DNA from 4 places in the Azonexus caeni genome. Region 1 is predicted to be linked to each of the others. Evidence: predicted binding sites of a transcription regulator. Region 1 holds the regulator's gene; each other region holds the start of a gene.
The links. Region 1 encodes sigma-54, which starts transcription at its own class of promoters, with help from an activator protein. Its sites were predicted from a motif close to TGGCACGCTTNCTGCTNA; they were not measured.
Positions count from the first base shown of each region.

Region 2: fdnG (formate dehydrogenase-N subunit alpha) is a predicted target of sigma-54. The motif match lies at 2,612-2,629, and genes of this name have one in related genera.
Region 3: ACLIIZ_RS06240 (flagellar hook-length control protein FliK) is a predicted target of sigma-54. The motif match lies at 2,992-3,009, and genes of this name have one in related genera.
Region 4: nifB (nitrogenase cofactor biosynthesis protein NifB) is a predicted target of sigma-54. The motif match lies at 2,111-2,128, and genes of this name have one in related genera.

Region 1 is NZ_JBKJAD010000001.1:205,440-212,838, forward strand. It holds gene ACLIIZ_RS00890 (high affinity choline transporter 1) at 1-978, opposite strand, end outside; gene ACLIIZ_RS00895 (pseudouridine synthase) at 1,021-1,701, opposite strand; gene ACLIIZ_RS00900 (hypothetical protein) at 1,704-1,913, opposite strand; gene recA (recombinase RecA) at 2,117-3,145, shown strand; gene recX (recombination regulator RecX) at 3,138-3,572, shown strand; gene lptB (LPS export ABC transporter ATP-binding protein) at 3,569-4,303, shown strand; gene ACLIIZ_RS00920 (RNA polymerase factor sigma-54) at 4,331-5,788, shown strand; gene hpf (ribosome hibernation-promoting factor, HPF/YfiA family) at 5,803-6,129, shown strand; gene ptsN (PTS IIA-like nitrogen regulatory protein PtsN) at 6,186-6,635, shown strand; gene hprK (HPr(Ser) kinase/phosphatase) at 6,645-7,399, shown strand, end outside.
Region 2 is NZ_JBKJAD010000001.1:50,188-57,586, reverse strand. It holds gene ACLIIZ_RS00300 (sigma-54-dependent transcriptional regulator) at 1-992, opposite strand, end outside; gene ACLIIZ_RS00295 (DEAD/DEAH box helicase) at 1,142-2,446, shown strand; gene fdnG (formate dehydrogenase-N subunit alpha) at 2,676-5,723, shown strand; gene fdxH (formate dehydrogenase subunit beta) at 5,734-6,642, shown strand; gene ACLIIZ_RS00280 (formate dehydrogenase subunit gamma) at 6,639-7,259, shown strand; gene fdhD (formate dehydrogenase accessory sulfurtransferase FdhD) at 7,351-7,399, shown strand, end outside.
Region 3 is NZ_JBKJAD010000003.1:238,693-246,091, reverse strand. It holds gene fliG (flagellar motor switch protein FliG) at 1-354, shown strand, start outside; gene ACLIIZ_RS06255 (flagellar assembly protein FliH) at 358-1,071, shown strand; gene fliI (flagellar protein export ATPase FliI) at 1,056-2,474, shown strand; gene fliJ (flagellar export protein FliJ) at 2,478-2,936, shown strand; gene ACLIIZ_RS06240 (flagellar hook-length control protein FliK) at 3,042-5,102, shown strand; gene ACLIIZ_RS06235 (flagellar basal body-associated FliL family protein) at 5,139-5,708, shown strand; gene fliM (flagellar motor switch protein FliM) at 5,715-6,728, shown strand; gene fliN (flagellar motor switch protein FliN) at 6,748-7,161, shown strand; gene fliO (flagellar biosynthetic protein FliO) at 7,251-7,399, shown strand, end outside.
Region 4 is NZ_JBKJAD010000020.1:79,558-86,956, forward strand. It holds gene ACLIIZ_RS16720 (4Fe-4S binding protein) at 296-574, opposite strand; gene nifB (nitrogenase cofactor biosynthesis protein NifB) at 575-2,077, opposite strand; gene ACLIIZ_RS16730 (M48 family metallopeptidase) at 2,201-2,725, opposite strand; gene ACLIIZ_RS16735 (hypothetical protein) at 2,893-3,969, shown strand; gene ACLIIZ_RS16740 (TPM domain-containing protein) at 3,984-4,973, shown strand; gene ACLIIZ_RS16745 (methyl-accepting chemotaxis protein) at 5,008-7,399, opposite strand, start outside.

The DNA.
Region 1 (7,399 bases):
CGAGAGCAAGGCGCCGAAGAAGATGATCTGGGCGCCGATCGGCATGTACTGGATGATCAGTTGCGGCAGAATCAGTTGCGAATCCTCGGCCATCAGCCGCGTCACCAGTGCCGGATCGATCAGCGTCGCCGAATAGGCAAGGAAGAGCGGGACAGCGGCGAACAGGAAATAGGACGCACCGCCCAGCGTGGTGCCCCAGACCGCGACCCATTCGTTCTTCGACGCGTTGACCCGCTGGAAGACGTCCTGCTGCGGGATCGAGCCGAGCGCCATGGTGAGCAGCGCGGCGATCCAGGAGACGATGTCGAGCAGGTCGGCGCTGGGCAGGAAATTCAACTTGCCGTCGGCCGCCGCCTTGCCGACGACGGCCGAAAAACCGCCGGCCATGTCGCCGGCCAGCCAGGTGACGTAAAGCAGGCCGAGGACGATGACGATCATCTGCACGAAGGTGGTCATCGCCACCGACCACATGCCGCCGAACAGCGTGTACAGCAGGACGACGCCGGCGCCGATCAGGGTGCCCTGGGTGAGCGAGATGCCACCGTCGCTGAGGACGTTGAAGACCAGGCCGAGGGCAGCCATCTGGGCGCCAACCCAGCCGAGGTAGGAAATGATGATGGCCGTCGATAGCGCGACTTCGACCTTGCGGTTGAAGCGGACCCGGAAGAAGTCGCCGAGGGTCAGCAGGTTCAGGCGGTAAAGCCGTTTGGCGAAGATCAGGCCGAACAGCATCAGGCAGATCGAGGCGCCGAGCGGGTCGGAAATCAGGCCGCGGAATCCTTCGTCGATGAAGGTCGCGGAAATGCCGAGTACGGTTTCGGCACCAAACCAGGTGGCGAAGACCATCGCCAGCACGATGGGAAACGGCAGGTTGCGGCCGGCGACGATGTAGTCGCGGGCATTGTGTACCCGGGTTGCGGCGTAGAGGCCGATGCCGATGGAAACGGCGAGATAGATGACGACGAACCAGATCAGCATGATGGCGGGTCGACTACGGCAAGGGGTTGAAAATGCGCGGAATTATAAGGTTATTGCGGCTTTTTCCAGCGCGATAAATGGCGCCGGGCAGCGAAAATTTGCCGGTCGCCCATCCGCCGGGTGCGGGAAGGCAATTTCTGCCGCGTGCAGCAGCAGTCGTGCCGCCCGGTTGGCGGCTGCGCCGGCGTACAGATCGTCGCCGAGGATGGGGTGGCCGAGCGCCGCCAGATGGACGCGCAACTGGTGCGAGCGGCCGGTCACCGGCTCCAGTTCGACGACCGTTGCGTCCAGCGCCGGGTTGCGGGCAATGACCCGGAAACGCGTCAGCGACGGCTTGCCCATTTCGTGGCTGACCATTTGCCGGGGTCGGTTCGGCCAGTCGCAGATCAGCGGCAGGTCGATTTCGCCCGCATCGTCGGCGATCAGGCCGGCGACGGCGGCGACGTAGCGCTTGTCCACCGCCCGCTCGCGGAACAGGCGGTACATCTCGCGCTGCACCGCTTCACCGCGGGCGACGACGAGGAGGCCGGAAGTGGACATGTCGAGGCGGTGGGCGATCATCGCCTCAGGCCAGTTGCGTTGCAGGCGGCTGATCACGCAGTCCTGCTTGTCGGCGCCGCGACCGGGCACGGAAAGCAGTCCGCTCGGCTTGTCGACGACCAGCAACTGGTCGTCGACATGGAGGACGACGGGATCTTCGGTGGGTGGGCAGTAAGCCTGCATGTTCAGGAACGGCGGTCCGGGATGCTGCAGCGGGCGTCGCGGAACGGCCCACCGCCATAAGTCCAGCCGCTACCAGGCGAGGTCTGCAGGCAGACTGTCGTCCCGTCGATCTTGCTGAACCAGCGGTGCCAGCTTGCCGGACGAGCCTGGGCGGCGAGAATGGAAAGACCGAGCAAGGTCGGGATCAGGTAGCGGAGAAGACGATATTTCATGATCGATATACTGTATAGTTGTACAGTAAATACTGTCCGTCAGGCAGGGGCGCAAAGCATACACCCCTGAGTGTGGCATTCGGCAGCGAATCGATTTGCCATTGGCATGTTCGCTGCCGATGGCGCATCATGATGCAGCCAGCAATTTTTGTTCCATCCCTGGCCCCTGTGCCATAATCCGCTCAACGTTTCGAGGTAAGAACATGGACGACAACAAGGCAAAGGCGCTCGCCGCAGCGCTGCAACAAATCGAAAAGCAGTTCGGCAAGGGCTCCATCATGAAGATGGGCGATGCCGAGATCGACGAAGGCATTCAGGTCGTGTCGACCGGCTCGCTCGGGCTCGATCTGGCGCTCGGCGTCGGTGGTCTGCCGCGCGGTCGTGTCGTCGAGATCTACGGTCCGGAGTCGTCGGGCAAAACCACGCTCTGTCTGCAGGTCGTCGCCGAGATGCAGAAGCTGGGCGGCGTTGCTGCCTTCATCGATGCCGAACATGCCCTCGATCCGCAATACGCGCAGAAGCTCGGCGTCAATGTCGGCGACCTGTTGATTTCGCAGCCGGACACCGGTGAGCAGGCGCTGGAGATCGCCGACATGCTGGTACGCTCCGGTTCGGTTGACATCATCGTCATCGACTCGGTCGCCGCCCTCACCCCGCGCGCCGAAATCGAAGGCGAGATGGGCGACCAGATGGTCGGCCTGCATGCCCGACTGATGTCGCAGGCGCTGCGCAAGCTGACCGCCAACATCAAGAAAACCAATACCCTGGTCATCTTCATCAACCAGATCCGGATGAAGATCGGCGTCATGTTCGGCTCGCCGGAAACCACCACCGGCGGCAACGCGCTCAAGTTCTACGCCTCGGTGCGCATGGACATCCGTCGCATCGGCGGGATCAAGAAGGGCGACGAGGTGATCGGCAACGAGACCAAGGTCAAGGTGGTCAAGAACAAGGTGTCGCCCCCGTTCCGCGAAGCCATCTTCGACATCCTCTACGGCGAGGGCATTTCCCGCGAGGGCGAGATCGTCGAGATGGGCGTCGCCCACAAGCTGATCGACAAGTCCGGCGCCTGGTATGCCTATCAGGGCGAGAAGATCGGTCAGGGCAAGGACAATGCGCGCGAGTTCCTGCGCAGCCATCCGGAAACCGCCCGCGAAATCGAGGCCAAGATCCGCGAGGCCGCCGCCGCCAAGGTGCTCAAGCCGACCCGTTCCGCCGCTGGAGATGACTGAACTGCGCAATCGCGCCCTGCAACTTCTGGCCCGGCGGGAGCACAGCCGGGCCGAACTGCATGCCCGACTGGCCACCCAGGCCGAGTCCGGCGAGGCGCTGCTGGCGGTGCTCGATGCCCTGGAGCAGCAGGGGCTGCTGTCCGACGATCGCTATGCCAGGCAACGCGTGGTCGCCCATGCCGGGCGCTACGGCAATGCCCGTCTGCGGCAGGAACTGAAGCAGCGCGGTATCGGCGAGAGCGAGATCGAAGCGGCGCTGCCGGAAGCGGGCGATGAAGTAGAGCGCTGCCGGGCAATCTGGGCCAGGAAGTTCGGTCAGCCGCCGGAAACACCGGAAGCGCGTGCAAAACAGACGCGTTTCCTGCAGTATCGCGGCTTTTCCCATGAAGCGATCCGCCATGTCCTGCGTGGAGTCGAAGACGAATGAGCCTGCCGTCAGCCACCCTGTCCGCCCATAACCTCAAGAAGCGCTACAAGGCGCGGACCGTCGTCGAGGATGTTTCCTTCGAAGTCAGGTCAGGTGAGGTGGTCGGTCTGCTTGGCCCGAACGGCGCCGGCAAGACTACCTGCTTCTACATGGTCGTCGGGCTGGTGGTCGCCGACGGCGGCGAGGTCTATATCGACGAGGAGCGCCTGACGCATCAGGCGATGCATGCCCGCGCTAGGCTCGGGCTCTCCTATCTGCCACAGGAAGCGTCGGTGTTCCGCAAGTTGAACGTCGAGGAAAACATCCAGGCGGTGCTCGAACTGCAGAAGCTGTCGCCCACCGAGATCGCTGCCCGTCTTGAGGAGTTGTTGAGCGAACTGCACATCGGCCATGTCCGCCACGTCAATGCGGCGGCGCTTTCCGGCGGCGAGCGGCGGCGCGTCGAGATTGCCCGGGCGCTGGCGACCAACCCGCGCTTCATTCTGCTCGACGAACCCTTTGCCGGTGTCGACCCGATCGCCGTGCTGGAAATCCAGAAAATCATCCGTTTCCTCAAGGAACGCGGCATCGGCGTCCTGATTACCGACCATAATGTTCGCGAGACCCTCGGCATCTGCGATCACGCGGTGATCATCAATGCCGGCCATGTCCTGGCTTCTGGACGGCCGGAAGAAATTGTCGACAACGAAAGCGTGCGCAAGGTATATCTGGGTGAACATTTCCGGCTTTGACCTCTTCGTGACCAGACCATTTCCGCAATGAAACCGGCTCTCCAGCTCAAACTCTCGCAACATCTCGCCCTGACGCCGCAACTGCAGCAGTCGATCAAGCTGCTGCAACTGTCGACGGTCGAGATGCAGCAGGAGATCGAACGCTACCTGCTGGAAAATCCGATGCTGGAGCGTGACGACGACGGCCCGACGGAATCGTACGCGGCCGCCCAGCAATTCGATTCACCGGACAAGACGAGCCAGACGGATAACACTGCTGCGCCGGAAAGCCGCGAGGACGTCCAGGGCGAGCCGCCGATGACGCCTGACGACGTCGACGACGACCGCTGGTCGAGCGATGCCGGCACCTTTACCGGCGCCGGGCGCGACGAGGACGACGATACCGACCCGCAGGACAGTCACGCGGCCAATGTCAGCTTGCGCGAGCATCTCGGCTGGCAACTGGGGATGACCCAGATGTCGGAACGCGATCGCAGTCTGGTCCGTTTCCTGATTGAGGCGCTCGACGACGACGGTTACCTGGCGACGCCGCTCGAGGAACTCTGGGAAACGCTGCCCGCCGAGTACGAAGTCGAACTCGAAGAACTCGACATCGCCCTGCGCCACATCCAGAACTTCGATCCGACCGGTGTTGGCGCCCGCGATCTGCGCGAGTGTCTGCTGCTGCAGCTCAAGGTCGAGGAAGATTGCGCCGAGCGGACGCTGGCCATGGCCATCGCCGACAAGCACCTGGAACTCCTGGCTGCCCGTGACTTTGCGCGGATCCGCCGGCTCACCGGTTGCGACGACGAAATCCTCAAGGGCGCCCACGAGCTGATCACCAGCCTCAATCCGCGGCCGGCTGCCGGCTATTCGCAGATTGAAGCCCGTTACATCACGCCCGATGTCATCGTCAAGAAACTCAAGGGCAAGTGGACGGCCTACATCAACCCCGATGCCTACCCTCGCCTGCGTATCAACCGTTTGTACGCGGAAATCCTCGCCAAGCAGCGGCGCGGCAACGGCAACCTGAGCGGCCAGCTGCAGGAAGCGCGCTGGCTGATCAAGAACGTCCAGCAGCGTTTCGAGACCATCCACCGCGTCACCCAGGCCATCGTCGACCGCCAGCGCCAGTTCTTCGAGCACGGCGAAGTCGCGATGCGGCCGCTGGTCCTGCGCGAGATCGCCGACCTGCTCGGTCTCCACGAATCGACCATTTCACGCGTCACGAGCCAGAAGTACATGGCGACGCCGCGGGGAATTTTCGAGCTCAAATACTTCTTTGGCAGCCACGTATCCACCGATACTGGCGGTGCCTGTTCTGCCACCGCCATCCGTGCCCTGATCAAGCAATTGATTTCGGCCGAGGATGGCAAGAAGCCCTTGTCGGATAGTCAATTATCCGAAATACTAGGCCAGCAGGGAATCGTCGTTGCCCGACGCACGGTCGCCAAATACCGCGAATCGTTGAACATCCCGCCGGTCAATTTACGAAAGACCCTGTAGAGAGAGGAGAAAAAATGAATCTGCAAATCAGCGGTCATCACATTGAAGTCACCCCGGCGCTGCGCGAATACGTCGAGAACAAGCTGGAACCCGTCCTGCGTCACTTCGACAAGGTTACCGGCGTCAGCGTCGTGCTCTCGGTTGAAAAGCTCAAGCAGCAGGCGGAAGTCACCCTGCACGTGCCGGGCAAGGATATCCATGTCGAGGAAGCCGGCGACGATCTCTACGCGGCGATCGATGCGATGTTCGACAAGCTCGACCGTCAGGTCCAGAAATACAAGCAGAAGGTGCAGGATCACCACCGTGGTGAAAAGCCGTCGCAGCACCTAGAAGGCGAATAAGCCGGCCCTGACCGCAGTCGTTTCCGGCTGCGGTCTCTTTGCTTCAACACTCTCCCATGAACCCCTTAGACAACATTCTGACTGCCGACCAGGTCCTGCTTGATTTGGATGCGAGCAGCAAGAAACGTGTTTTCGAACAGGCCGGGATGCTTTTCGAAAGTCGTCTCGGCATGGCCCGTACGCAGATTTTCGACAGCCTGTTTGCCCGTGAGAAGCTGGGCTCCACCGGCCTCGGCCAGGGTATCGCGATCCCGCACGGCCGCATCAAGGGCCTGAAACAGGCGGCTGGTGCGCTGATCCGGCTGGCCACGCCGATTCCCTTCGACTCGCCGGACGGCCGACCGGTAACCCTGCTTTTCGTCCTGCTGGTACCGGAACAGGCGACCGAGGAACATCTGCAGATCCTGTCCGAGCTGGCGCAACGCTTCTCCGATCGCGCTTTCCGCGAAGCCCTGCTGGCAGCTCCCGACGTAGCGACCGTTCTCTCCCTGTTCAAGAAATCCTGATTCCGCGCCGTGCGCCACATCAGCCTTGAGCAGCTATATCAGGACAACCGCGAGCAGTTGCTGTTCAACTGGGTGGTCGGTCAGCGCGCCGACCGCCGGGTCGAACTGAAGGCGGCCAGCAATTACGGCGCCGACGTCGTCGGGCACATCAACATCATCCACCCGGAACGCCTGCAGGTCATGGGGCAGGCCGAGTACGACTGGGCGATGCGCATCGGCGAACGCCGTTTCGGCCAGTTGTTCAGTGACCTGCTGTCGGCCAGGACGCCGGCGATGATCGTCGCCGACGGACTCAAGCCGCCTGATTTCGTGCTCGAAGCCTGTCGCCTGGCCGATGTGCCGTTGATCCTCTCGCCCAAGCACTGTTCGGCTGTCATCGATCACCTGCGCATCTATCTTTCCGCCCGCCTCGCCGACACGGTCAGCCTGCACGGTGTGTTCATGGACGTGCTCGGCATGGGCGTGCTGATCACCGGCGATTCCGGGGTCGGCAAGTCGGAACTGGCGCTCGAACTGATTTCCCGCGGCCATGGCCTGGTGGCCGACGATGTCGTGGAAATGGCGCGCATTGCACCGACCACGATCGAGGGCCGCTGCCCGGGCATGTTGCGCGATTTTCTCGAGGTACGTGGGCTTGGGCTGCTCAACATCCGGACCATCTTCGGTGAAACGGCGTCGCGCCGGAAAATGAAGCTGAAGCTGATCGTCCATCTGCAGCGGACGATCGCTGCCGAAGATGCGCCACGCTTGCCGCTCGATGCCCA
Region 2 (7,399 bases), 160 kb from region 1:
CGCAGCGGCGGCAGGCTGACTTCGACGACCTGCAGCCGGTAGTAGAGGTCCTGGCGGAAACGGCCGTTGGCGACGTCCTGCTTGAGGTCGCGGTTGGTGGCGGCGATGACGCGCACGTCGACCGGGATTTCCTGTTCCGAGCCGACCGGGCGGATGCGCCGCTCCTCGAGCACGCGCAGCAGCTTGGCCTGGGCGGCAGCGGGCATTTCGGCGATTTCGTCGAGGAACAGCGTGCCGCCCTGGGCGTAGTAGAAGAGACCTTCGCGGGTGCTCTGGGCGCCGGTGAAGGCGCCCTTGATGTGGCCGAACAGTTCGGACTCGATCAGTTCGGCGGCGATCGCGGCGCAATTGATCGGCACGAAGGGGCCGGCGTGGCGGGCGCTCATCCGGTGCAGGGCGCGCGCGGCGACCTCCTTGCCGGTACCGGATTCGCCGGTGACGAGGACGGTCGCGTTGGTCGGCGCGATGCGCTTGAGGCGCTCGCAGACGGTCTGCATGGCGTCGGACTCGCAGATGACGCCGTCGATCGCCGTCGATCTTTCCTCGATCTCGCGGCGCAGCACGAAATTCTCCCGGCGCAGGCGCGAACGCTCGAAGCAGCGGGCGACGCCGTTGAGCATCTGGGCGACCGAGAAGGGCTTGAGCAGGAAATCCGAAGCACCGGCGCGCAGCGCGTCGATGGCGGTGTCGAGGTCGGCGTAGGCGGTGATCAGGATGACGTCGCCGACGAAGCCGTCGTCGCGCAGTTCGTGCAGCCATTCGATGCCGGAGCGGCCGGGCAGCGAGATGTCGAGGACGATCAGGTCGTAGAGCCGGCGGCGCAATTGGGGAATCGCCTGCTCGACGCTGCCGGCGGTGTCCACCTGGCCGTAGCGCTGGGCCAGCGCGCGCTGCAGGAAGCTGATCATTCCCGGTTCGTCGTCGACGACGAGGATGGTGAAGGGTTGCTGGGGGGCGGCCGCGGGGGCGTCGGCCGGGGATTTGTCGTCCATGTTTTTCTCCGCGTAGCGCGCATGATCGCAAAGCAGCGGCCGGTGACGCAAACGCAGGCGACCGCCGGCCGTCGTTGCCGCTCGCCGGTTCTGGCGGAGGCCGCCGGTCGACCGGGTAAAATCGCGCTTTTCCACCGGGACAAGCCGCCATGAGCTTCGCCAAACTCGGCCTCCTGCCGCCGCTCACGCAAACCCTCGCCGATCTCGGCTACGCCGCGCCGACGGCGATCCAGCAACAGGCGGTGCCAGCGGTGCTGGCCGGGCGCGACGTGCTGGCCGCGGCGCAGACCGGTACCGGCAAGACCGCCGCCTTCCTCCTGCCGCTGCTGCAGATGCTCGCCGCCACGCCGGCCGCCGGCCCGGCGCCGCGCGCCGTCGTCCTGGTGCCGACGCGCGAACTCGCCGAGCAGGTGCTGGCCAGTTGCCAGCGCTACGGCGCCGGCCTGCCGCTGCGCTGCTACGCGCTTTACGGCGGCGTCAGCCACGGGCCGCAACTGACCGCGCTGCGCGAGGGCGTCGACCTGCTGGTGGCGACGCCGGGACGGCTGATCGACCTGTTCGGCAAGGGCGAGTTGCGCCTGCGCGAGGTCCGCCATGTCGTCCTAGACGAGGCCGACCGCATGCTCGACCTCGGCTTTGCCGACGATCTGGCGACCGTCTTCCAGGCGCTGCCGCGCGAGCGCCAGGTGCTGCTGTTCTCGGCCACCTTCGCCGACGCGGTGCGGGCGCTGGCCCAAGCGCGCCTGCGCAAGCCGCTGAGCATCGAGGCGACGCCGCGCAACACGGCGGCGCGGACGATCCGCCAGTGGGTGGTGCCGGTCGACAAGAAGCGCAAGCCCGAGCTATTCCTGTTCATGTGGCGCGACCGCGGCTGGCAGCAGGTGTTGGTCTTCGTCAAGACCAAGCTGGGCGCCGACGAACTGGCCGAGCGCCTGCGCGGCAAGGGCATCGCCGCCGAGGCGATCCACGGCGACCGGCCGCAGGCCAGCCGTCAGGCAGCGCTGGCGGCGTTCAAGGCGGGTACGGTGGCGGTCCTTGTCGCCACCGACGTCGCCGCGCGCGGCCTGGACATCGACGGGCTGCCGCAGGTGGTCAATTTCGACCTGCCGCTGCAGGCCGAGGATTACGTGCACCGCATCGGCCGCACCGGGCGCGCCGGTGCCGCCGGCGAGGCGATCTCCTTCGTCTGCGCCGACGAGGCACCGCAACTGGCGGCCATCGAAGCCCTGCTGAAGAAGAAGCTCAGCCGCGACGAGGAACCGGGTTTCGAGCCGCGCCACCAGGTGCCGGCGACGCTCGGGGCGGCGCCGCCGCGCCGCCCGCCGCCGCTGGCCAAGGCCGGCGCCGGGCGGGGCAGGACGCCGGGCAACTGGGTCGGCTTCGACGAACGTCCCGCCCGCGGCGCCGGCCGGGGCCGGCCGGGTGGCGCCAAGGGCAGTCGCGGCGGACGCTAGGGCGCGTTCGCAGTAAGCAGCGTCCCGCAGAGTGCTGTGATGCCCTAGGTTGTCCCATTTTGTCCCGCGCGCGCTTTGCCGTTGGGACATTATGTCCATTCCGCCAAAGGGGATTTGTTTCACCGTATGGCGTCGATTTCATTTAGTTCAATGACTTGCCTGTCTTGGCACGGTCGTTGCCATGGTTTTTCCCCGTGGCCGCCAGGGCCGACCAGGAGGGAAGGACAAAATGAACATCAATCGACGGCAGTTTTTCAAGATTTCGGCGGCCAGCCTGAGCAGTTCCGGCCTCGTCGCGCTCGGCATGACGCCGACCGCCGCCCAGGCGGAAGTCCGCCAGTACAAGTTGTTCCGCGCCACCGAGACGCGCAACAACTGCACCTATTGCTCGGTCGGCTGCGGCATTCTGATGTACAGCCTGGGCGACGGCGCCAAGAACGCGAAGAAGAAGATCTTCCACGTCGAGGGCGACCCGGATCACCCGGTCAGCCGCGGCTCGCTGTGCCCGAAGGGGGCCGGCGTGCTCGACTTCATCCACAGCGAGCAGCGCCTCAAGTATCCGGAAGTGCGCGAGGCCGGCAGCAACGCATGGAAGCGCATCTCCTGGGATGAGGCGATCGAGCGCATCGCCCGCCTGATGAAGGACGACCGCGACGCCAACTTCATCGAGAAGAACGAGAAGGGACAACTGGTCAACCGCTGGACGACCACCGGCTTCCTCGGTTCGTCGGCGGCGAGCAACGAAACCGGCATCCTCGACGTCAAGTTCGCCCGCGCGCTGGGCATGGTGCACCTGGAGAACCAGGCCCGCCTCTGCCACGGCCCGTCGGTGGCCGGCCTGGCGCCGTCCTTCGGGCGCGGCGCGATGACCAACAACTGGGTCGATATCAAGAACGCCAACGTCATCCTGGTGATGGGCGGCAACCCGGCCGAGGCCCACCCGGTCGGCTTCAAGTGGGCGGTCGAGGCCAAGGTGCGCAACAAGGCCTACATGATGGTCGTCGATCCGCGCTTCAACCGCACCGCCGCCGTCGCCGACTTCTATTCGCCGATCCGTGCCGGTGCCGATTCGGCCTTCCTGCTCGGCGTCGCCAACTACCTGCTGGGCAAGGACAAGATCCAGCACGAGTACGTCAAGGCCTACACCAACGCGCCGCTCATCGTGCGCGAGGACTACAAGTTCGAAGATGGCTTGTTCAGCGGCTATGACGCCGAGAAACGCAGCTACGACCGCTCCTCCTGGGCCTACGAGCTGGGCGCCGACGGCTACGCGCTGCGCGACGAGACGCTGCAGCATCCGCGCTGCGTCTTCAACCTGCTCAAGAAGCACGTCGAGCGCTACACGCCGGAAATGGTCAGCAGCATCTGCGGCACGCCCAAGGAAGACTTCCTGCACGTCTGCGAGAAACTCGCTTCGACCTGCGTCCCGGACAAGACCACCAGCATCCTCTACGCGCTCGGCTGGACCCACCACGTCGGCGGCTCGCAGATGATCCGCGCCTCGGCCATCGTCCAGTTGCTGCTCGGCAACATCGGCATGCCCGGCGGCGGCATCAACGCGCTGCGCGGTCACTCCAACGTCCAGGGTTTCACCGACCTGGGCGTGCTCACGACGGCGCTGCCCGGCTACCTGGCGCTGCCCAACGAAAACCAGGAAACGCTGCAGGCCTATCTCGAACAGCGCACGCCGAAGACCCTGGTCGACAAGCAGGTGAACTTCTGGAAGAACACGCCCAAGTTCATGGTCAGCTTCCTCAAGGGGATGTACGGCGACAAGGCCACGCCCGAGAACAACTTCGGCTACGACTGGCTGCCCAAGTGGGACCGCAGCTACGACGTGATGGCCTTCGTCGAGCAGATGCACAAGGGCAAGGCCAACGGTTACATCGTCCAGGGCTTCAACGTGATCGCCGCCGCCGCGTCGTCGGGCAAGGTGCGCGAAGGCCTGGCCAAGCTCAAGTACCTGGTGGTGATGGACCCGCTGCAGACCGAAACCTCGTCGTTCTGGCAGAACCACGGCGAGTTCAACAACGTCAATCCGGCCGACATCCAGACCACGGTGTTCCGCCTGCCGTCGTCCTGCTTCGCCGAGGAGAACGGTTCGATCGCCAACTCCGGCCGCTGGCTGCAATGGCACTGGGCGGCGCAGACGCCGCCGCACGAAGCCTGGCACGACGGCCGCTTCCTCGGCACCCTGCTGATGAAGCTGCGCGAGCTCTATGCCAAGGAAGGCGGCGTCTGCCCCGAGCCGCTGATGAACGTGGACTGGAACTACCACGATCCGAAGGACCCGCATCCGGAAGAAGTCGCCAAGCAGCTCAACGGCTACGCGTTGGCCGACCTGTTCGACGACAAGGGCAACCAGATCGCCAAGAAGGGCGAGCTGCTGTCGAGCTTCGCCCACCTGCGCGACGACGGCACGACGACCAGCCTGTGCTGGATCTACACCGGCCAGTGGACGCAGGCCGGCAACATGATGGCCCGCCGCGACAATACCGACACCGGCCTCGGCAACACGCCGGGCTGGGGCTTCGCCTGGCCGGCCAACCGCCGCCTGCTGTACAACCGCGCTTCGGCCAACCCGGCCGGCGAGCCGTGGGATCCGAAGCGCAAGTTCCTGCACTGGGACGGCGTCAAGTGGAGCGGCGCCGACGTCCCCGACTATCCGCCGACGGCCGCGCCGGACAGCGGTGTCAGCCCGTTCATCATGCTCCAGGACGGCGTCGGCCACCTGTTCTCGATGGGCGCGATGACCGACGGGCCCTTCCCCGAGCACTACGAACCCGAGGAAAGCCCGATTCCGGCCAATCCGCTGCATTCGGGCAGCGGCAAGAGCCCGGTGGCGCGCGTGTTCAAGGACGACAGGGACAGTTTCGGCAGCCGCGAGGAGTTCCCCTACGTCGCCACCTCGTACTCGATCACCGAGATGTTCCGCCACTGGACCAAGCACTCGCTGCTCAACGCCATCGTCCAGCCCGAGCAGTTCGTCGAAATCAGCGAGAAGCTGGCGGCGAGCAAGGGCATCAAGGCCGGCGACCTGATCAAGGTGTCGAGCAAGCGCGGTCACATCCGCGGCAAGGCGGTGGTGACCAAGCGCGTGATGACGCTGCAGGTGGCGGGGCAGGAAGTCGAGCAGGTCGGCATCCCGGTGCATTGGGGCTTCGAGGGCACGGCGCGCAAGGGCTACCTGGCCAACACGCTGAGCCCGCGCGTCGGCGACGCCAACACCCATACGCCCGAATACAAGGCCTTCCTGGTCAACATCGAAAAGGCTTGAGGAAACCATCATGTCCATGCAATCCCAAGACATCATCCGGCGCTCGGCCACGTCGAGCCTGACGCCGCCGCCGCAAGTCCGCGACCACAAGCTGGAAGTCGCCAAGCTGATCGACGTTTCCGTGTGCATCGGCTGCAAGGGCTGCCAGGTCGCCTGTTCGGAGTGGAACGACATCCGCGACGAAGTCGGCCACAACCACGGCGTCTACGACAACCCGGTCGACCTCAGCGCCAAGAGCTGGACGGTGATGCGCTTTGCCGAACACCAGGACGAAGGCGGCCGCCTGCAGTGGCTGATCCGCAAGGACGGCTGCATGCATTGCGCCGATCCCGGTTGCCTGAAGTCCTGCCCGTCGCCCGGCGCGATCATCCAGTACGCCAACGGCGTCGTCGATTTCCAGTCCGAGCAGTGCATCGGCTGCGGTTACTGCGTCACCGGCTGCCCGTTCAACGTGCCGCGCATCAACAAAGACGACAACAAGGCCTACAAGTGCACGCTGTGCTCGGACCGCCTGGCTGTCGGCCAGGAGCCGTCCTGCGTCAAGACCTGCCCGACCGGCGCCATCCAGTTCGGGACCAAGGAAGACATGAAACTGGTCGCCGAGGACCGGGTCAAGGACCTCAAGGAGCGCGGCTTCGCCAATGCCGGCCTGTACGACCCGCAAGGGGTGGGCGGCACGCACGTCATGTACGTGCTGCATCACGCCGACCGGCCCGAGCTGTACAGCGGCTTGCCGGCGAATCCGGCGATCAGCCCGCTGGTCTCGATCTGGAAGGGCGTCACCAAGCCGCTGGCGACGCTGGCGCTGGCCGGCATCGCGCTGGGCAGCCTGTTCCACTACGTGACCAAGGGTCCGAACGAGGTTTCCCGCGAAATCGAGGAAGAAATCGAAGCCGAAGACAAGGAGGCAGCAAAATGATCCGCGATCCCAAGGACCTCAAGCGCTACAACGCATCCGAGCGGGCCAACCACTGGCTGATCGGCATCAGCTTCATCCTCCTGGCGCTGTCCGGGCTGGCCTTCTTCCACCCGGCCTTCTTCCCGCTGACGCAATTGTTCGGCGGCCCGGTCTGGGCGCGCATCATCCATCCCTACCTCGGGGTGATCATGGCGCTGGCCTTCCTGGTCATCTTCTTCCGCTTCAAGCATCTGAACAAAATGACGCCGGCCGACAAGGAATGGCTGGCCAAGGCGAAGAACATGGTCGACGGCAACGACCACGACATGCCGGAGCAGGGCAAGTACAACGGCGGGCAGAAGGTGATGTTCTGGGCGCTGGCCGTGTGCATGCTGCTGATGGGGGTGTCGGGCCTGCTCATCTGGCGCGCCTGGTTCGGTTTCGACATCACGCTGGTGCGGTTGGGGGCGGTGGTTCACGCCGCTGCCGGGGCGGTGATGATCGGCCTGATCATGGTGCACGTCTATGCCGCGATCTGGGTCAAGGGCACGATCCGCGCCATGTGGTACGGCACGGTCACCCGCGCCTGGGCCAAGCAGCACCATCGCGGCTGGTACCGCCAGGTCTCCGGCAAGTAAGCCGCACCTTTGCAGCGATTGTTTACCTTGCGTTATCGGGGCTCTGCAGGTTTTCCTGCATCCCCGCTTTTTTGGCAAAACGGATAGCGCCATGAGTCTGCGGAATTTGAGCCTTGCCGACACCGGCTCGGAAGAGAAAA
Region 3 (7,399 bases), on a different contig from region 1:
GACGCGATCCGCGAGTACGACCCCGACCTGGCGCAGAAGATCCTCGACGAGATGTTCGTCTTCGAAAACCTGATGGACATCGACGACCGCTCGATCCAGATGATCCTGCGCGAAGTCCAGTCCGACTCGCTGGTGCTGGCGCTGAAGGGCGCCTCGCCGGAACTGCGCGAAAAGATCTTCAAGAACATGTCGCAGCGCGCCGCCGAAATGCTGCGCGAGGATCTCGAATCGAAGGGTCCGGTCCGCCTCTCCGAAGTCGAGGCGGAACAGAAGGAAATCCTCAAGGTGGTCCGCCGACTGGCCGACGAAGGACAGATCGTCCTCGGCGGCGCCGGCGGCGAGCAGATGATCTAAGGCATGGCCGGCGTCATTCCCAAGGAACAGTTGGCGGCGTACCAGCGCTGGCAGGCCAACGCCTTCGACGCTCCGGCCGCGCCGCCGGCGGCGCCCGCGCGCGAAGCGGAAGCGGCGCCGGGCGCAACGCTGCCGGAAGCGGAAGTCGAAAGCGTCAGCGCTGCCGCCTTCGCCCTGCCGACCGCCGACGAAATCGAGCAGATGCACGAACAGGCCCATGACGAGGGCTACCGCGCCGGTTACGAAGAAGGCCTGCAAGCCGCCCAGGCGGCAACGCTCGCCGCGCGCGAGCAGGAGGTCGCCCGCCTGGCGGCGATGACCGGCGCCCTGCGCGAGGCGCTGAACCGCCTCGACCAGGAAGTCGCCGAGCAATTGCTCGACCTGGCGCTGGAAGTAGCCGCGCAGGTCGTCGGCAGCAGCCTGAAAACCCAGCGCGAGCTGCTGCTGCCGGTGATCCGCGAAGCGCTGCAGGCGTTGCCGCTGCATCACGGCAGCATCGCCCTGCACGCCAACCCGGACGACCTTGACCACCTGCGCGACGCGCTCGACGAGCTGGTCGCGCAGAGCAATCTGAAGCTGGTGCCGGACAGCGGCATCGCCCCCGGCGGCTGCCTGCTCAAGGCCGGCCACAGCGAAGTCGATGCCAGCCTGGCGACGCGCTGGAAGCGGGTGCTCGAAGCGATCGGCGTCGATCCCGACAAATGGCTGCTGCGTTGAACGAAACCCCGATCGACCACGGCGGACGCTGGCAGAAATTCCTCGACGGCTGCCGGCTCGCCGCCGGCAATGCGCAGCCACTCTGGCCAAGCGGCCGCCTGACCCGGATCAACGGCCTGGTCATGGAGGCCTCCGGGCTCAAACTGCCGCTCGGCAGCACCTGCCGCATCTATCCGACTATAGGCGCCCCCGTTGAAGCGGAAGTCGTCGGCTTTGCCGGCGAAAAACTCTACCTGATGCCGTCCGACGAAGTCTTCGGCCTCGCCCCCGGCGCCCGCGTCGTTCCCTTCGACGCCCCCAGCCCGGCCCCGCAGATCGACCAGCCCGGCCACCTGAAACGGCGCGCCATCGACCGCGCCAAGCAGGTACCGGTCGGCGACGAACTGCTCGGCCGCGTCGTCGACGGCGTCGGCCGCCCGCTCGACGGCCAGGGACCGCTGCACGCCGCGCACGCCCGGCCGCTGCAGAGCCGGCCGATCAACCCGATGAGCCGGGCGGCGATCGAACACCCGCTAGACGTCGGCATCCGCGCCATCAACGCTCTGCTCACCGTCGGCCGCGGCCAGCGCATGGGCCTATTCGCCGGTTCCGGCGTCGGCAAGTCGGTGCTGCTCGGCATGATGGCGCGTTACACCGAAGCCGAAGTGATCGTCGTCGGCCTGATCGGCGAGCGCGGTCGCGAAGTCAAGGAGTTCATCGAGCAGATTCTCGGCGAGGAAGGCCGGCGCCGTTCCGTCGTCGTTGCCGCCCCGGCCGATACCGGACCGCTGATGCGCCTGCAGGGCGCCGCCTACGCAACGACGATCGCCGAATACTTCCGCGATCAGGGCCGCCAGGTCCTGCTGATCATGGACTCGCTCACCCGCTACGCCATGGCGCAACGGGAAATCGCCCTGGCCATCGGCGAACCGCCGGCGACCCGCGGCTATCCGCCGTCGGTTTTCGCCCGCCTGCCGCAACTGGTCGAGCGCGCCGGCAACGGGCCGGAAGGCGGCGGTTCGATCACCGCCTTCTACACCGTACTTGCCGAAGGCGACGACCAGCAGGACCCGATCGCCGACTCGGCGCGCGCCATCCTCGACGGCCACATCGTGCTCACCCGCAGCCTGGCCGATGCCGGCCACTACCCGGCGATCGACATCGAACAGTCGATCAGCCGCGCCATGGTCAACCTGATCGACAACCACCAGCTCGACAACATCCGCCGCTTCAAGGTCCTGTTCTCGCGCTACCAGCGCTCGCGCGACCTGATCGCGGTCGGCGCCTACGTTCCCGGCTCCGACCCGGTGCTCGACCAGGCCGTGGCCAACTATCCGAACATGGAAGCCTTCCTGCAACAGCGGATCGACGAGAAATCCGATTTCCCGACCGGGGTCGCCCACCTCGCCCAGCTTTTCATGTAAGCCATGAGTTCCACCTTCTCCCTGCAGCCCCTGCTCGAACTGATGCAGGAAAAGACTGACGAAGCCACCCGCCGCCTTGGCCAGCTCATCGCCGCCGAGCAGAACGCCCGCAGTCGCCTGCAGATGCTCGAGAACTACCGTGCCGAATACGCGGAGCGGCTGCGCCAGGCCATCTCGCAAGGGATCACCCGACAAGTGCTGGCCAACTACCAGGACTTCCTGGCCCGCATTGACGAGGCGATCCTGCAACAGCGAAAAATCGTCAGCCAGTCGGAAAACAACACGGCCCGCGGCCAGCAGGACTGGCAGGAAAAGAACACACGTCTGAAGGCGATCGGTACACTCTCCGACCGCCACGACGAACGCGAGCGGCGCAAGGAAGACAAGAGGGAACAAAAGCTGCTGGACGAATTCACCACCCGGAAATTCGCCACCCGGTCGAAAGACGGCACGCCGGAATAGCGGGCGGGCGCAATCGGCGGCGGAGAACGCGGTTGAGCGGGACAAGCCCGCGACCCGGCACGTTAATTGCTGAAACCCTGGTGCAAGCATAAACCAGGAATCATCATGGGCATCGAAGCCTTACTGCACTCGACCATCCACGGCCGCCACGGCAAAAACACCGGCAATTCCCAGGGCGCCGGTGGGGAATCACTGGCCGGCGGCTTTGCCGGGCTGTTGCAAGGCCACCTGAGCAGCCCCCTGGGCCCAAGCGAAGCCACGGACGGCAAGTCCTCGCCGCTGATGATCGACGACGAGTCGACGCCACTACTCGCCGACACTTCGCTTGCCGACCCCGCCCTACTCGCCACCATCATTCCGGCGGCCGGCAGCACGGAGCCTCGCCCGTCCCGCCCCGTCGATGCAAAAGCGCCCGCGGCAAACGACCAACCCGCGCCGACAGAGAGCAGCGGTGCAAGGCGGAGCGACCCGCAAGACGCCCTGGCTGCCGCCGCCTCCGCCCTCGACGCGATCACGCCGAGAAACGCTGCGCCGACCGACGGCGCGGCCGAAAGCACAACGCGCATCGCGCCTTCGAGCAACGCTCCCCGCACCCCTGCCGCCCCGGCAACGCCGATCGTCGATAGCGGGCGCTTCACCGACCAACTCGCCCTGGCAAGCACCCGCACTGCCGCCCCGACCGCGGCACAAGGCGACAGCCAGGCAAACCGTCAGGCCAGCACCGGCGAGCAGACACTGACTACCGAGATACCCGCCGCAACGAGCGCCACAACCTCGAGCGTGAGCAACGACAACAACGCCCGAGGCACTGCACGGAAACCTGCCACCGTCACGCCCGCCGCGCCACCGGCCACCTCGCCCGCGCAGCAAACGCAGCAAAACATGGCGGAAAAGCCAGCGCCGACCCAGCGCAAGGCCATTGACCAGGCTTTCACCAGCGACCGGCGAAATCTCGCCACAGCCCCGGCAAACGCCCCGGCAAACGCATCGGCCGACCCGCTGGCATCGGCCACCCGCGCGGCAAGTCCGACCCAGCCGGCGACGACCAGCAACGACACTCCCTTGCCCGTCAACAACCAGGCGAGAGGCATTGCCACCGGGATCGAGCGCATGCCAGAGACGCCGAGCGCGCCGACGCCTGCGTTCGAGTTTGCAAGCGCGCAGCGCCCTGCGCCGCGCCCGCTCCCCAGCGCCCAGCCTGCTGTCAGTTCGCAGCCGACGCCGGACGTCGATACCGCGCCGGAAGACCCGACACCCGTTCTCGCCAAAACCACGCAGAACCAGGTCCAGACATCGTCGGCACCGCTCCCGAGCGTCCCGTTGAGCAGCGCGACGGCGGCACCGGCCATCGTGACGGCTGCCACCACCGAATCCCTGTCCGGGCGCCGAGCAGCGATCCGCAACACCGTTCAGGAAAGTCGCGGCACACCTCCTTCCCCGCTTGCCGCGGCAAGCGATGCTGGCGATGAAGCCTTCGCCGTGCCCCAAACCGGGCAAGCGATCCGTGGCGCCGCCAGCGCATCGCCAGTCGCCGCAAGCCAAGCACAAAGCGCTGCGATCGCGGTAACGACCGACGTCAAACCGGAGAACACGGACGGCTCCAGCGTCCCGAGTGACTCGGCAAAACTTGCCGCCATGCCGGCAGCGCCGGCAAATACCGCGCCCCCGGCTGGACTTGCCGTGAGTGGCGAAGCGAGCGCAGCGCAGCATCCCGAAACCACCCTCCAGCTAGCCACCCATCTGCGCGATCCGCGCTGGGGCGAACAGCTTGGCGAACGTGTCGTGGTCCTGGCCCAGGGAGAAAAGAACTCGTCGGCGCAGATCGATATCAACCCGGCCCAGCTCGGGCCGATCCGGGTCAAGATCGACATGAACGGCGACCAGGTCTCCGTACAGTTCTCCAGCGCCTCGTCGGAAGTCCGCCAGGTACTGGAAGACGCCTTGCCGCGTCTGCGCGAACAGCTGGCGAACTCGGGCATCCAGCTTGGCCAGGCCAACGTCGGCTCGCAGTCGCAGCAAACGCCGCGCGAGGCTTTTGCCCAATCCACACCCTCGCCCCGTTCCCCTGGCGAAGGCGCTATACTTCCCGCTGAATCGCCGCTGGAGGCACAATCCTCCGGTCGCTTGATCCAGAGCGGACGTGGTCTGGTTGACCTGTTCGCCTAAAGAAGATGACCCGAGGGTAAAAGGAGAGGGAGAATCATGGCGAAGGATGCGAAGCCAGCCGAAGAGGGCAGCGAAGCCCCACCGAAGAAAAGCAAGAAACTGATCATCATCATCGTGGCGGTCGTCTTGCTGCTGGTCATCGCCGGCGGCGCCGCGGCGCTTCTGCTGAAGAAGGATGCCGACGCCGAGGCGGGCGACGAGGAAGTGGCGGAAGAAACCGAGAAGCCGGCGAAGAAGGCGGCCAAGAAGAAGGATCACGGCGCGCCGCCGGTCTTCGTCAACCTTGACGCCTTCACGGTCAACCTGGTCCCGGAAACCGGCGACCAGTACCTGCAAGTCGTCCTCTCGCTGGAACTCGACAATCCGGAAGCGCAGGCGCAACTGACGCAACTGATGCCGCGCATCCGCAACAACGTGACCCTGCTGCTGTCGAGCAAGAAGGCTTCCGAACTGCTACCCAAGGAAGGCAAGGAAAAGCTGGCTGGCGAGATCATGAACGAAATCAATTCGGCGATCGAGCCGCCGACCAAGAACAAGAAGGGCGAAGTCGTTCACGCCGAAGGCCCGGTAATCTCGGTGCTGTTCACCTCGTTCATCATCCAGTAAGGAGCCATGGCTGGCGACTTTCTCTCCCAGGACGAAGTTGACGCCCTGCTCAAGGGCGTCACTGGGGAAACCGACGATCCGGAAGAAGGCGGCGGGGACGAATCCGGGATTCGCGCCTACAACCTGGGCACCCAGGAGCGCATCGTCCGCGGCCGGATGCCGACGCTGGAACTGGTCAACGAGCGTTTCGCCCGTTACCTGCGCATCGGCCTCTTCAACTACATGCACCGCAACGCGGAAATCTCGGTCGGTCCGATCCGCGTGCAGAAATACAGCGAGTTCATCCGCAACCTGGTCGTCCCGACCAACCTGAACCTGGTCGCGGCCAAGCCGCTGCGCGGCACGGCGCTGTTCGTCTTCGACCCCAATCTGGTCTTCCTGGTCGTCGACAACATGTTCGGCGGCGACGGCCGCTTCCATACCCGCGTCGAGGGGCGTGATTTCACCGCCACCGAGCAACGCATCATCCAGGGCCTGCTGGGCGTCGTCTTCGCCGAATATTCGAAGGCCTGGAAGCCGGTGCACACCATCCAGTTCGAGTACATCCGCTCGGAGATGAACTCGCAGTTCGCCAATATCGCGACGCCATCGGAAATCGTCGTTTCGACCTCGTTCACGCTGGAATTCGGCGGCGCCACCGCCGACATGCACATCTGCTTCCCGTATTCGATGCTCGAACCGATCCGCGACCTGCTCTACAGCACGATGCAGAGCGACCAGCTATCGACCGACAAACGCTGGATCAGCACCCTGCGCAAGCAACTGCAGGGCGCCGAAGTGGAAATCGTCGCCCAGCTCGGTTCGGGCAAGGTTTCGCTGCGCGAGATCCTGCGACTGAAACCGGGCGACGTCATTCCCATCACCATCCCGACCAGCATCGAAGCGCTGGTGGACAACGTGCCGTTGATGGAATGCAGTTACGGCCAGCAGAACGGGCAATACGCGCTGAAGGTCGAAAAATTCATAGCCTCACCCCCCGAATTGAGCGGCGACCCCGCCAAGGGAGACAAGAATGTCTGAAGAAATGCAGGACCCCGGCATGGCCGACGATCAGATCAGCGACGACGACTGGGCCGCCGCCATGGCCGAGCAGGCCACCATCGATGCCAACGGGGCGGCCGCCCAGCCAGCGGCGCAACCGGCCGATATCTTTCCTTCCTTCGCCGCGCCACCGGCAACCGGCGGCGTCATGAACGAACTCGACATGATCCTGGATATCCCGGTCCAGATCACCGTCGAACTCGGCCGCACCAAGATCACCATCAAGAACCTGCTGCAGCTCGCCCATGGCTCGGTCGTCGAACTCGACGCGATGGCCGGCGAACCGATGGATGTCCTGGTCAATGGCACCTTGATTGCCCAGGGCGAAGTGGTGGTGGTCAATGACAAGTTCGGCATCCGGCTGACCGACATCATCACGCCCTCGGAGCGCATGCGCAAGATCAACCGCTGAGCCGGCGCCCCCAGCTGCACCGTCAGAAAGCCAGCGGCCGGGGTTTTGGGTTTAAGATAGCGCACTTTCCTTACCTGCCGCCTGCCGCCTTGCCGCGCCTTCTCCCGATTTCCGCTTTTCTGCCACTACCGGCGCTCGCCGCGGAAACTGCCGCCCCCGGCATTTCCAGCGGCACTTACGTGCAGGCGACGCTGGCGCTGATCTTCATCGTCGGCCTCCTGTTCCTCGCCACCTGGGC
Region 4 (7,399 bases), on a different contig from region 1:
GTCTGAGGCCCGCAGGGCCGAGTTGCGCAGCCGCCCGGCCCTTCGAGTAGCGCAGGGGAGTCGGCGCAGCCGACCGCGTAACCTGGGGTGGCTTTTTCTTTGGCTACTTTCTTTTTTCCACAAAAAAGAAAGTACGCCCGCCGGTCAGCGGCGGAAAACAGCGGTTCAACAACCAAGCACGCCCGCGCGTCAGGCGCGGAAACCGGCGCTTCAGAAACCAACAAGGTCCGCGCACCAGAAGCGCCCAAAGCCGACCAGGCCCCAACCCGGTCGGCCGCCAGCGGCGAAGAACCCCTTACGCCGCGTCCCGCCACAATCCCAGTTCCTTCAGCTTCTCGATCGGAATGCCGGTCAGCGAACCAGGCGGGTTCAGGAACTCGCCCAGTTCATTGACGATCGCCATCTCGATCGGGCAGATCGCGGCGCATTGCGGGTCGGCGTGGTCGCCCAGGCATTCCGTGCATTTGTCGGGTTCGATCAGGAAGTGCGGCTTGTCTTCGTAGATCGCGTCGTTCGGACAGACATCGACGCAAGCCCAGCAATTGACGCAGGATTCGGTTATCTGCAGTGCCATTTACGCCACCTTCAGAGTATCGGCTTGCGGCAGCAATTTGCCGGTCGCCGCGATTTCCTTGTACACCGCCATCACCGCTTCCTCGATCGGCTCCATCGCGTGTTCGCCGTTCGGCGCGATGCCGGCGGCTTCCAGCTTGGCCCAGGGCTCGTAACCGACCTTGGAGCAGAGCACGACCTCGCAACCGGACAGAATCCGGATGTTGCGGTCGAGCAGCGATTCCGTACCGCCCGCTTCGACCAGGTCGCCGTCGCCGCAGGCGTCCATGCCGCCGCAGTAGAGCTCGGTCTTGCGGTGGCTGATGAAGCGCACGCCTTCCGGTGAAGCCTCGTAGATCAGGAACTCGCGGGCGTGGCCGAAGTGCTCGGCGACCAGGCCGTTCTTGCCGGCCACCGCCATCAGCACCGGCCGCGAACCTTCCGGGATGTCGGTCGGCTTCGGCTTGGCGACGCCGCGTTCGGCTTCCAGCTTGTCGATGATCTCGTCGTGCACCTGCTTGCGGCGGACCATGGCGGCTTCGTAGTCGATGTCCATGACGTCGATCTTGTCCATCGTGAACTCGTCGCCGCGGTCCTCGCCCAGCAGGCCGACCGCGTCGGCGCGGCACTGGCGGCAGTGGCGCATCATCGCCATGTCGCCGGCACAGGCGTCCTGCAGTTCCTGGAGCATTTCCTGGCTCGGCTCCGGCTGACCCATGATGCCGTAGTAGGTGCCGTGCTCGGCCTCGGCGATCAGCGGCATGACGTTGTGCAGGAAGGCGCCCTTTTCCTTGACGATCTTCGAGACTTCCTTGAGGTGCTGGTCATTGACGCCGGGGATCAGCACCGAATTGACCTTCACCAGGATGCCGCGCTCGGTCAGCATCTGCAGACCCTTCTGCTGCTGCTCGATGAGGATCTTCGCGCCTTCGATGCCGAAGATGCGCTTGTTCTGCCAGTAGATCCACGGATAGATCTTGGCGCCGACTTCGGGATCGACACAGTTGATGGTGATCGTCACGTGGTCGATGTTGTGCTTGGCGATCTCGTCGACGTGCTCGGGCAAGGACAGCCCGTTGGTCGACACGCACAGCTTGATGTCCGGGGCCTTCTCGGAGAGCTGGCGGAAGGTGTCGAAAGTGCGGCCCGGGTTGGCCAAGGGGTCTCCCGGTCCGGCGATGCCGAGCACCGTCATCTGCGGAATCTCGGCGGCCACCGCGAGCACTTTCTTGATCGCCTGGTCCGGAGTCAGCAGCTCGGAAACGACGCCCGGGCGGGATTCGTTCGAGCAGTCGTACTTGCGGTTGCAGTAGTTGCACTGGATGTTGCAGGCCGGCGCCACGGCGACGTGCATGCGCGCGAAGTAGTGGTGAGCCTGTTCCGAATAGCAGGGGTGGTCCTGCACCTTGGCCCGGATGTGGTCTGGCAGGTGGGCCAGCGCGTCCGGCGCCGTGCCGCAACCGCTGGAAGAACAACCGCCGCCTTCGGCTTGCGGGATGCTGTTGCTGATGACTGGAAGTTCCACGGTCTGACTCCTGGAAATCGGTTCGCAGTCATTTCAGCAATCGCTGTGCCAGGGGTGCATTCCCTGTTAAATCAGTTTGTTACGAAAATTTCGCCGGCCCGCTGTCGGGTGGCTTGTCGCAAATCAGACAGCCGTCGGCCACAACGGTGTACCACCCGCCGCAAGATGGCAGAGATAGACCCGGGTATCGAACTCCAGCTGGTGATAGTCCGGCTCGATGTGGCAGCAGAGGGCGTAGAACGCCTTGTCGTGGTCGCCTTCCCGCAGATGCGCCGGTTCGTGGGCGACGATCATGCGCAGGAATTCCGGCGGCGCTTCGCGGAAGATCGCGGCGATGCGGATTTCGTGCTTGGTCTTCAACTTGCCGCCCTGAACCCGGGCGATCCGCGTGTGCGTACCGAGGGCGCGGCCGACCGACTGCAGCTTGCCGTCGAACAGCACTTTGCCCGGCTGCGGCGAATTGCGCAGGAAGTCGTTGCGCAGCGCCTGGACGAAATCGTACAGCGCGCGGTCGGTGCGGAGCGTGTGTGCGCTCGGGTATTTGCGGCGCAGCGCCTCGCCCAGCCGTCCCTGATCGAGCAGGTGGGCGACCGGTTCGGTCAGGCTGGGCGGATAGCCGGCGAGATAGGCGGGGAGCGGGGTGGGCACGGGGAAGCTTCCGGAACGAGGCGGAATTGTCCCGGGAATTGCCGGAAATGGGTAGCGCGGTTTCCGTCGTCCGGGCCTGGCAATCGCTTCCGCGCGCGCCGGCAGCCGGTCCCGCTCGCGGTTAAACTGGCGAACACGTCGCCCGCGGCATTCTCCGGAGTCTCGCCATGGAATGGCAGCAAGTTCTCGATACCTTCTCGCGCATGCCCGCCGGGCAAAAGCAGCTCTGGTGGCTGGCGGCGGCCGGCCTGCTCGCCCTGGTGCTTGGCCTGCTCTGGCTGGAAAGCCGCTGCTTCAAGCGTTCCGGGCGCCTCGCCGGCTGGCTCTTCGTGCGCCTGGTGTCGGCGCTGGCGGCCCCGCTGGTGCTTGCCGTACTGATCGTCCCGGCGCGCAGCGTCGGCGGCCCGGAGGCGCTGGCGGTGTTCTACGTGGTCCTGCTCTTGGTCGCCCCGCCGCTCTGGTTCGGCAGCCACCTGCTCGCCGGCCGCTGGGCGAGGCCGGCGCTGACGGGCGGCGAGAGCCTGGCGCTGGCGGTCAGCGGACTGGCCATCCTGGCCATTCCCGGCAGCGCCTTCTTTGCTGCCGAAGCGCCGCTCTCCGCGGCCGCCCGCGAGATCGGCATGCAACGCTCGCTGCCCGCCGACAACATCCCGCTGCGCCACACCGTGCAGCCGGTACAGCGCTACCACCTGCCCGGCGTCGGGCTGATCTACAGCCAGTCCCTGTTGGCGCCGGCCGATACCCGGCTGCTCGCCGTCGAACTGCGCCAGGGCGGGCTGTGGCCGGTCGATCAGAGCAGCGCCCATCCGGTTTACTGCACCAACGGCAACGACCTGCACCTCATGTGGTCGGCCAAGGAAGCGCCGCCTTACCTTCGCTTGCACTGGGAAAAAGGTTTCGCCGGCCGGCAGCGCTCGGAATTCACCCCGGCGCTGGATTTCGCCAACGCCCCGCCGGCCGCCGAATTCACCGTCGCCTTCCGGGCCGACGGCGTCGATCCGGTGGTGCCGATTCCCCGTCCGCGCGCCTACCTGATCCTCGAACAGCCCGGGCTGATGCCCTACACGCAGATGCTCGGCAGCCCGCCCGAAGCCGGCGAGAAACGCAGCAGCGACTGCGTGCTGACCGGCTTTCAACGCTGGACTCCCGGTGGCGATTGGCAAGTGCGGGCGATCGGGCTCAGCTTTCAACTGCCCAGTGGCGAATTGCTGCGCAGCCTGATCGAAAGGCCCGAGCCGGGCTGAGGAGAAGCGAAACCATGTCTGCCGTCCGCTGGAGCACCATGAGTTGGCAGCGCCAGTTCTGGCTGGCGCTCTGCCTGTCCTTGGTCGCGCTGGCCGCTCGCGCCTTTGCGCCGCCGCCCTTCCAGGGCGACGTCCTCGACGAAACCGGCCGCCTTTCCGCCGAACAGCAGGCGACGCTCAGCCGGCGCATCGCCGAACTGCGCAGCCAGGACGGTATCTGGGCCGCCGTCTTCATCACCGGCAGTCTGCAGGGCGACAGCATCGAGACGGCGGCGCTCAAGACCTTCGAACAATGGCGCCTCGGCCGGGCCGACAAGGACAACGGCCTGCTCGTCATGGTCGCGCCCAACGAGCGCAAGATGCGCATCGAAGTCGGCTACGGGCTGGAAGGCACGCTCACCGACGCACTCAGCAAACGCATCGTCATCGACATCTATCAGCCGGCTTTCCGCGAGAATCGCTACGCCGATGGCCTGCTCGCCGGCTTCGAGGCGATGCGCCGCAGCATGCAGGGCGATCCGGCGGCGCTCGCCGAACTGACCGGCGGCGCCCCGGCTGAGCAGAGCGCGCAACTCGACGGCGCTATTTTCCTTCAACGCTTGTTTGTCCTCTGGCTGGGCAATTTGCTTTTTCCGCTGCTTTACTGGCTGATCAGCCGGCGGCGCGTGCCGAAGTCGACCGATTTGGGGCGCAAGACGCGCACGGCTTTCGTCCTGTTTGCCTTCTTCGGGTTTTTCTTTGGCGTGTTCTTCGGTGTCTTTTCGCAGGTTTTTTCCGATGCGCCGGAAATCGCCTGGGGCTTGCTCGGTGCCAATGCGTTGTTCGGCCTGGTTTTTGGCTTGCCCGCGCTGTTCGGCAAACCCGGCCAGGGCGGCGGCAGTGGGACGACGTACAGCAACTGGGATAGCGTTTCGTCGTCCTCGTCGTGGCGTTCTGGCGACAGCGACTCGTCGTCGTCGGGCGGCGGCAGTTCCGGCGGTGGCGGTGCCTCGGGCGATTACTGAGGCAAGGGCCGCGTCAGGGCGGCCCCGGCACCGATCAGAACTCGATCCACTCGTTTTCGCCGCTTTGTCGTGCCGGCGCCAGGGCCGGCACGGTGCTGGGGGGCGCAGCGCGTTTTCCGGCCGGAGCCAGCGGTACCGGGGCAAGCGTTTTACCGTGCCCGTGGCGCTTTTTCATGGCGCGAATCTGGCCTACCGTGAGCGCCGACTGGGCGGCGAAATCGTCGCGCAGGCGTAGCGCGGCCTCGGCCTTTTCGCCCTTTTGCGCGAGCCGGATCACGTCGCCGGCGCAACAGTGGAAAGCCGCGTGGTTGCGCCGCATTTCCTCGAACAGCGGGTCATTGCCGTAGCTGGCCTTGCCGTCCGAATAAATCCATTTGCCCATCGCGCATTTGTCGTCGCAGCCGACGACGGCGGGGTCGAGCGCTTCGCCCTTGCCGTCGAGGTATTGCTGCAGCTTGAACTTCCATTGCAGGTGAGCCTGGATGATCGCGTCGAAATCGACCCCGCCCGAGCCACCCAGGGTGAGGGCTTTGCCGTCCAGGCTGAAGATGTTGACCGAACGGCTCAGGCCCTCGACCTGCTCCTCGAGCGATTCCGCCGCCGCTGCTGCTTCTTCGACCAGGGCGGCATTCTGTTGCGTCACTTCGTCCATCTGCGAGACGGCGCCCGACACCTGTTCGATCCCGCTGGCCTGTTCCCGGCTGGCTTCGGCAATTCCGTTGACCAGCCGCGCCAGTTGCTGGAAGGCGACGACCACCTCGCGGATGGTCTCGCCGGTGTCGTGTACCAGTTGGACGCCGTCTTCGACCTTGCCGACCGATTCGTCGATCAGCGCTTTGATCTCCTTCGCCGCATCGGCCGAGCGCTGGGCCAGATTGCGCACTTCGGTGGCGACCACGGCGAAGCCCCGGCCCTGTTCGCCGGCACGCGCCGCTTCGACCGCCGCGTTGAGGGCAAGGATGTTGGTCTGGAAGGCGATGCTGTTGATCACGCCGATGATGTCGGCGATCTTCTTCGAACTGGCCTGGATACCGCCCATCGTGTCGACCACCCGACCGACCATCGCACCGCCGCGTTCCGCCGCCAGGTTCGAGTTGGCAGCCAGTTCGGCGGCCTTGCTCGCCAGTTCGGCATTGTTGCGCACCGTGCTGTTCAATTGCTCCATCGAACTTGCCGTCTCTTCCAGGCTGGAGGCCTGTTCCTCAGTCCGGTGCGACAGGTCCTGGTTGCCCGAGGCGATTTCCTTGGCCGCCACATTGATCGCGTCGGCCGCGTATTTGATCTGGGAAACCACCGAACGTAGCTGCTCGGTGGTGGCGTTGGTGTCGTCCTTGAGCTGACCGAGCGTGCCTTCGTAATCGCTTTCGATCCGCTGCGACAGGTCGCCGCGCGACAGGCCGCTGAGCACGCGGGCAATGTCGTCGAGCGCTTCCAGCACGACGCCGAGCAATTGGTTCATGCCCAAGGCCATCTCGAGGAAGAAACCCTCCTTGTCGCGGGTCTTGATGCGGCGGCTGAAATCGCCCTGGACGGCGGCGTCGAGGATGCTGCGGATTTCGCCCTGGGCCTGCACTTCATGTGTCCGGTCGCGCCATTCGGCAACGGCGCCGAGGCGTGTGCCATCGGCCGTGATCACCGGGTTGGCGGTCACCGTCATGTGGCGCTCGCCGATCTGTAGCTGGGCGCTATGGGTGCGGGTGAACTCGCCCAGCAACCTGGCCTGGAGCGCGGGATTCTTGTGCAGGGCGTCGATGTTCTGACCGATCAGCTGGTCGGCGCTGAAATTGGGCAACTGCTGGCGGATGTCCGCCTCGGCGTTCTTCAGTACGGCCTGCACCGCCTTGTTGACGTAGATGATCTTGCGTTCGGGATCGGCGATCATCACGCCGGTACTGACGTTGTCGAGGGCGATCTTGACGCGCAGCATCTCCTGCGCTGTCTCGTGTTCCGCCTGCGTCCGCGCCAACAGGTTTCGCTGCATGCGCTTGAGGGCCGCCATCAGGCTGTCCGTGTTGTCGGCCGTTAGCGGGATGTCGAAATCCAGCTCATTGTTCGCCACCCGGTTGGCCACGGCGACCGCCAGCGCCGGCTCGCCGCCGAGCTGGCGGTAGAGCAGGCGGCGCAGATGGCGGCCGGCGCCGACGACGCAAAGCGCGACGACGAGACCAAGCAACAAGGTTTGCGTCCGTGCCGATGCGCCCATGTCCAGCGATGTAGCCGCCGCTTGTTCGGCGAGTTCGCTGATTTCCTGCTCCATCCGGTCCAACTGGGCAGTCAGTTTCACCGCCCGGGCGTCGAATCCCACCTCCGGCGCCTGCATCTTCGCGTTGCCCGCCTCGCGTCCGGCGCTGACGTAGGCCTGCGCCATGTCGACGCCGGCCGTATGGAAATCGTCGAGTGCCTTCTGCAACTGACCGAGCTCGGCC